2 regions of the Bacillus sp. Hm123 genome follow, and region 1 is predicted to be linked to the other one. Evidence: a T-box and tRNA genes for the amino acid it is inferred to sense, from the RefSeq annotation. Region 1 holds a T-box; the other holds one or more tRNA genes.
What was found. A T-box is a leader RNA that pairs with one kind of tRNA and senses whether it is charged. The one in region 1 lies ahead of argS (arginine--tRNA ligase), so its partner is inferred to be a tRNA-Arg.
Positions count from the first base shown of each region.

Region 2: it encodes a tRNA-Arg, which carries the amino acid that the T-box ahead of argS (arginine--tRNA ligase) is inferred to sense. The anticodon was not compared.

Region 1 covers NZ_CM200277.1:2,381,076-2,384,496, reverse strand. Annotated here, with positions in the region: gene ACSVDJ_RS12475 (YndJ family protein) at 1-133, shown strand, start outside; gene ACSVDJ_RS12470 (YcdB/YcdC domain-containing protein) at 178-1,578, opposite strand; T-box leader at 1,668-1,881, shown strand; gene argS (arginine--tRNA ligase) at 1,926-3,421, shown strand, end outside.
Region 2 covers NZ_CM200277.1:3,062,245-3,065,665, reverse strand. Annotated here, with positions in the region: gene whiA (DNA-binding protein WhiA) at 1-360, shown strand, start outside; gene ACSVDJ_RS16145 (HPr family phosphocarrier protein) at 383-646, shown strand; gene clpP (ATP-dependent Clp endopeptidase proteolytic subunit ClpP) at 740-1,339, opposite strand; tRNA gene ACSVDJ_RS16135 (tRNA-Arg) at 1,565-1,636, shown strand; gene hsdR (type I restriction-modification system endonuclease) at 1,905-3,421, shown strand, end outside.

The DNA.
Region 1 (3,421 bases):
TGCCGAAACATTTATCATTAAGGAAAAATCAGCCGATCAATTAATGGCTCATCATCAAATGTGGATCTTTGGGGTGAAATTTCTTGAGATCAATTATGAGATTGAGAAGGTGATCGTTTCAGAAAGGGCCTAAATCTCCTATACAAAAAGCCTGCTTCGTTTAGCAGGCTTTCTTCATCAATATAAATCTTTCCCTACGATGATCTCACCGTTTACCGCTTCAATAAACGCGAATTCACCTGTCAAGTTTGGATACACTGGTTTGTAAACAAGTTGATAATAATCTTCGGAGTCTTCCACGTATTCTTTCTCCCACTGTAGCTCGACATCAAAAAAGCGAGTGAACAATTGTTTTGCCTTTTCCTCAGAAACAGTTGGTTCGAGCGGAAGCGAGGTGATCAATTCAGGATGAATTTCCGGCCCGAGATAATGATCAATGTGTCCCGTCGTTCGATTAACGGTGATGCTGACGAACCCAAACCTTACGTGAACGCCTCCGTGGTATAGCTCAAAATGAAACCAAGCGTTTGTTTCGTCCGCTTGGGGGTCTGACTTCATCCGAAAATACTGATCTGCTTTTGGGTAAAGATGATATAAAAATTGCAGAGCGATATCTTCACACTCAGCAAGACTTAATTGTAAATCTCCTTCTCGTTCCAAGAAAGAAAACATCCCTTTTAGCTGTTTACTATTTTTATCCACCTGCAATTTAATGGTGTGGTCATTTCGTTGCTGAAAGAAATCATCAAAACTACGACTAGAGACCTTTTCTGGCTCATCTTTGTCCATCCGCCAAACCGTACCGATCACATCTCCCATATCTTGCTCACGAATCAATTTGAAAGCTGATCGATCTAAGCCGATAAAAGTATCGATGTCCTTCGTTGATGTTTTGGATGGCTTGGCCAATGGGACAAGCTGTTTAGGGGTGTCTTCCTCTTGTTCAAATTGTGGGGTTGTACCATTAGCTAGTAGTTGATGGAATCGCAAGTTCGGTTCAAATACGAGATGGGGCAAATCATCCCCATTTTCATATATTTCTTTGCTAAGAACGGTGATCATTGCTTCCATTTCTAATTCATTTACTAATGTACTTTTTGCTTCCTCTTTATTGATGATTTTTTCAGGGGAAACGATTTTTTTAGCCACGCCATCGTAACGAAAGCCGACGATTTCTCCAGCCTTTGTGATACGAACAGAAAAGCCTGTGTTAGGAAGCGGTAGCTCTAATTTTTCTTGGTTAAAAGTAAATCGTAAGTCTCCATTTTTTAATTCATCTATTTTTTTAAAGGTAAAAAGCTTCAGAGCTTCTGGATAATGTTCGAGGGCAAAATGCAAGGCGATTTCTTTTAACTGTTCGTTTGATAAAGAGCTTTCTTTGTTGTCTGAGATAGCATTCTTTGCCAATTTAATCAAATGACTATCTTTATCTAATTCAATCCAGATCCCCTTGTCATCATCACTTGGGTCTTTCCATAAAAATACAGAACGACTGTCTGTTTCATGTTCGCGATAATCTTCAATTTCAAGCTCATAGTTAGTTGGGACGCGTCCGATTGTTTTTGCTTTTTCTTTCAATTGGTCGGTTAAAATAGGAATCTTCCTCTCATGTTTAAACTGATGATTGTATTTCCTTTAACAATTGTATATAATATCAAAAAATAATGAAAATTTCCATGATGAAGAGAGTAGTTTAGATAGGGTCTGAAAGCGAGTCGGGGATGGTGGAAGCCTGATAGTCTGATCTAAATGAAGCGCACTTCTGAGAAGCCGCCTGAAACGAAGTAGGGTGGGCCGGGGATCACCCCCGTTATAAAGTAAAGCTGGTTCTTTAGGAACAATCAGAGTGGTACCGCGGGTTATTTCAATCTCGTCTCTATTTTTAGAGGCGGGATTTTTTATTTTTTAGAAAGGGATGTGAGGAGATGGAAGTAATGAAAATATTTGCGGAAGAAATTGCTGTTAAGTTAGACAATGTAGTGGCACTAGAAGAAATTATGGCGATGATCGAAAAGCCGAAATATGCAGAGCAGGGGGATGTCGCTTTCCCTTGTTTTTCATTAGCGAAACTGATGAAGAAATCACCGCAGTTGATTGCCGCTGATTTAGCGAGCCAGATTGAGCACCCATTGTTTGATACAGTGATAGCGAATGGAGCGTATGTGAACGGCTTTTTAAAGAAACAAATCGTTAGCGAGTATGTGCTCACCGATATTTTGCAGCAAGGAGCGAATTACGGTCATTCAACCTATGGTCAAGGAAAAGTGATTACGATGGATTTCTCCTCGCCGAATATTGCTAAGCCGTTTTCGATGGGGCATTTGCGCTCTACTGTGATCGGAAATGCGATTGCCAATATTGCAGAAAAATCAGGGTATCAAACCGTTCGGATTAACCATCTCGGTGACTGGGGCACACAGTTTGGAAAGCTAATTACCGCTTATAAACGCTGGGGCAGCGAAGAGCAAGTCAAACAACAGCCCATTCAAGAATTGTTACGTCTATATGTGACGTTTCACGACGAGGCGGAATATGAGCCTAGTCTAGAGGTAGAGGCAAGAATGTGGTTTAAAAAGTTAGAAGATGGAGACGAAGAAGCGAAGCGGTTGTGGAAATGGTTTAAGGACGAGTCCCTTATTGAGTTTTCTAAGATCTATGACTTAATGGATATCCGCTTTGATTCGCTGAATGGGGAAGCCTTTTATAATGAGAGCATGGATGAAACGGTTCAGTTATTGCAAGATAAGGGCTTGCTTCAAGAGTCGGATGGAGCTGAAGTCGTTGATTTGCAACAAGATGATTTGCCGCCGTGCCTAATCAAAAAGTCAGATGGTGCAACTCTGTATGCAACGCGGGATTTAACGGCTGCGATTTATAGACAACATCATTATCAGTTTGACCAAGCGTTATATGTCGTGGGACACGAACAAAGTCTGCATTTTAAGCAAGTCTTTCTCACACTTGAAAAGATGGGCTACGAATGGGCAAAAGGCATGGTTCATATTCCGTTCGGCTTTATTCTAAAAGATGGGAAAAAGATGTCGACGAGAAAAGGGAAAGTCGTGCTCCTTGAGCGAGTGATTGAAGAAGCGATTGAATTAGCGAAGCAAAGCATTGAAGAGAAAAATCCGCAACTTGCTCGGAAAGAAGAAGTAGCAAAAGCTGTCGGTGTTGGAGCGATTATTTTTCACGATTTAAAACAGGAGCGGCAAGGAAATATTGAGTTCTCGCTTGAAGATATGCTGAAGTTTGAAGGAACGACTGGCCCATACGTGCAATACACACATGCGAGAGCTTGTTCAATTATGAGAAAATCGGAGTGCGAAATCAATTCTCCAGCTGGCTTGAATGATGACTATAGCTGGGCCGTGATCAAATTATTAATGGAGTTTCCTGCTGTGATTGAAAGAAGTTTGCAGCA
Region 2 (3,421 bases), 680 kb from region 1:
AACATTATTGGTGCGCACAGTGCCTTGCTTCGTTTTGAAGATGTCCGCATTGTCCGCGATATGAGAAACTCGGTGAACCGACTAGTTAACTGTGAAACCGCTAACTTGAATAAAACGATTGGTGCAGCTCTGCGCCAAGTTGAAAATATACGCTATATCGAAGAAACAGTTGGCCTACAAGTATTGCCAGATAAACTGCGCGAAATTGCCGAACTGCGAGTGACGCATCAAGATGTCACATTGAAAGAACTGGGAGAAATGGTATCTGGAGGGAAAATTAGCAAATCAGGTATTAACCATCGTCTTCGTAAAATAGATGAAATCGCTGACAAAATTAGAGCAAGCGAACCGATCGAATAAGTAAGAAGAGGGGGGAAACAAAGTGGTTGAAAAAACAACAAACGTGCAATTGAAGATGGGACTTCAAGCGCGTCCAGCAGCCTTATTTGTGCAGGAGGCCAATCGCTTTTCTTCGGAGATTTTCCTTGAGAAAGACGGCAAGAAAGTGAACGCCAAAAGCATCATGGGCATTATGAGCCTAGCGATTAACCGCGGCTGCTCCGTCACGATCTCCGCTGACGGACATGATGAACAAAGCGCATTAGAGGCATTAGTAGCCTTCGTTGAACAGGAAGGTAACTATTAAAAAACACCTGAATGATGGATCGCTCCATTGTTCAGGTGTTTTTTTGATTTATTTATCCAGCTACAGGTTCCACCGACTAGTGGACTTCCGCTTTTATTTATTTTCCGGAAGTTCGTTACGTGTAAGAATTTTATCAATCAAGCCGTATTCTAATGCACGCTCAGCTGTCATGAAGTTGTCGCGGTCTGTATCTTTAGAAATGACTTCAAGTGATTGACCTGTACGCTCAGCTAGAATTTGGTTTAGTTTTTCACGAAGGAACAAGATGCGTTTCGCAGCAATTTCGATTTCCGTTGCTTGACCTTGCGCGCCTCCGAGTGGTTGGTGAATCATTACTTCACTGTTTGGTAGGGCGAAACGTTTGCCTTTCGTTCCAGCCGCCAGCAAGAATGCTCCCATAGAAGCAGCCATACCGATACAAATCGTTTGAACATCTGGCTTAATGTATTGGATCGTGTCATAAATCGCCATACCGGCTGTAATGCTTCCACCTGGGCTGTTGATGTAGATGGAAATGTCCTTCTCTGGGTCTTCTGCTTGAAGGAATAATAATTGGGAAACGATTGAGTTTGCTACATTGTCATCAATGCCGCTTCCAAGCATAATAATGCGATCCTTTAGCAAACGAGAGTAAATATCGTACGCACGCTCTCCTCGGTTTGTTTGTTCAATAACTGTAGGAATTAGATTCATGTTCTTTCCTCCTTAAGAATGATTTTGTAAGAAAATCTTATGTAATGTTTATCATACAGTGATGGTCAATGAAGGTCAAACATTAAGCTTTAAATATTAACATTTTCTCTTTAAATATAATTTTCTAGTATGTCCAATAAAAGTCCTGCTAAACAGCACGAAATAATTGCATATTGCAATTTCTGATATATTACGCTATAATTTTGTAATGTACTTAAACATTTTGCCCTCGTGGTGCAACGGATAGCACGTGAGATTCCGGTTCTTAAGATGTGGGTTCGATTCCTGCCGAGGGCGTAATAAAATGATAATGAGTTCCTATGTTTGTAGTGATTTTTCTACGAGCGTAGGAGCTTTTTTGTGTGCCACGCAATAGAGGGGTTTTTGGGAGCGTGGGAGGGAAGTCAAGTAAGAATAAAGCTGTGATTTTATATTGATGTGCTACAAAATGAGTTCTAGTATGAAAAGACTTCGATTAACTTCACATGAATTCCACTGTTTTCCCATTTTATTTGTACTTATAGTATAATAGACGCATACAACTTTATGAAAAACGGTGATAACAATGGGCAGCAACTTTTCATTTTTTCAAGGGAAATGGGATGTACTTGCTAACTTAGGAGAAACAGCGGAGAACAATGTATATCAAGACCCTCATACAACAGTGATGAAACTACGATTGTTCGCAGAGACATTAACAAAATTTATTCTTGCTTCTGAGAACATTAAAGAGGCATACGGTACAACACAGGTAGACCGTATTAATACATTACGTCGAGAAGGCTTACTTGAGCCAGAATTAATAGATATATTTGAAGCTCTTCGTCGTAAGGGAAATCTAGCAATGCACGAAGCAGGGTATGGAAAAACAGAAGAAGCAAAAGCTTTATTGCAATTGACTTTCCGCTTGTCTGTTTGGTTTATGGAGGTATATGGTGATTGGGACTTTCAAGCACCAAAGTATATAGAACCTCAAGAACAAGTAGAACAGAGTACAGAAATGCTTCAGCAAGAATATGAAGAAAAAGTCAAAAAGCTTGAAAAAGAATTAGAAGCAATTCGTCAGAAAGCAGAAGTAGAACAAGCGGATATAAAAACCGAGCGTAAAAAGATATCCAAAAACTTTATGAGTCGACAGCAATTAACAGAAGCTGAAACACGTACGATTATTGATGGGAAACTACGTGCTGCTGGATGGGAAGTAGACACAGCTGTATTAAATCATCAAAAGAATGGAACGTTGCCAGAGAAAAATCGTAACATGGCAATAGCTGAGTGGAAGGTCGATGGGGGCAGGGTTGACTATGCGTTGTTTATCGGGCTAAAGCTTGTTAGCTTTATTGAAGCAAAGGCAAAAAAGAAAACGATTCCTAGTGCATTAGAGAGTCAAACAAAGGTTTATGCAAAAAATGTAGTACAAGTTGAGGATGAAGTTATTACACCGACAACAGGTGAATATCAAGTGCCGTTTTTATACGCAACGAACGGTCGACCATACTTGAGACAGCTTCAAGAAGAGTCAGGCATCTGGTTTTGGGATTCACGCAAACCATTAGAACATGCCCGTCCTCTTGAGGGATGGCACTCACCTGACGATTTGCAGCTTCTTCTTAGTCAAGATGATAAGGATGCACATAAACGGCTAGAGGAAGAAGATATTACCAAGTTTAGCTTACGTCACTATCAGCAAAAAGCTGTACTTGCCGCTGAAGAGGGATTAAAAGAAGCACAAAGAAGAATGCTCATTGCAATGGCAACGGGAACAGGGAAGACTCGTACAGCTATCGCTCTTATGTATCGTTTAATTAAATCAAAAAAATGTCGTCGTATTCTTTTCTTAGTTGACCGTAACTCGCTTGGAAAACAGACGGAGGACGCTTTAAAAGATACAAAAATTGAAGGCTATTCATTCGCTGATATATATGATGTCAAGTCATTAGAAGATATGTCTCCAGAAGTTGAAACGAAGGTGCATATTGCGACAGTCCAGGGAATGGTTCGGAGACTTTTCTATAGCGATAACGAAAAGCTTCCAAGTGTCGGGCAGTATGACTTTATCATTGTAGATGAAGCACATCGTGG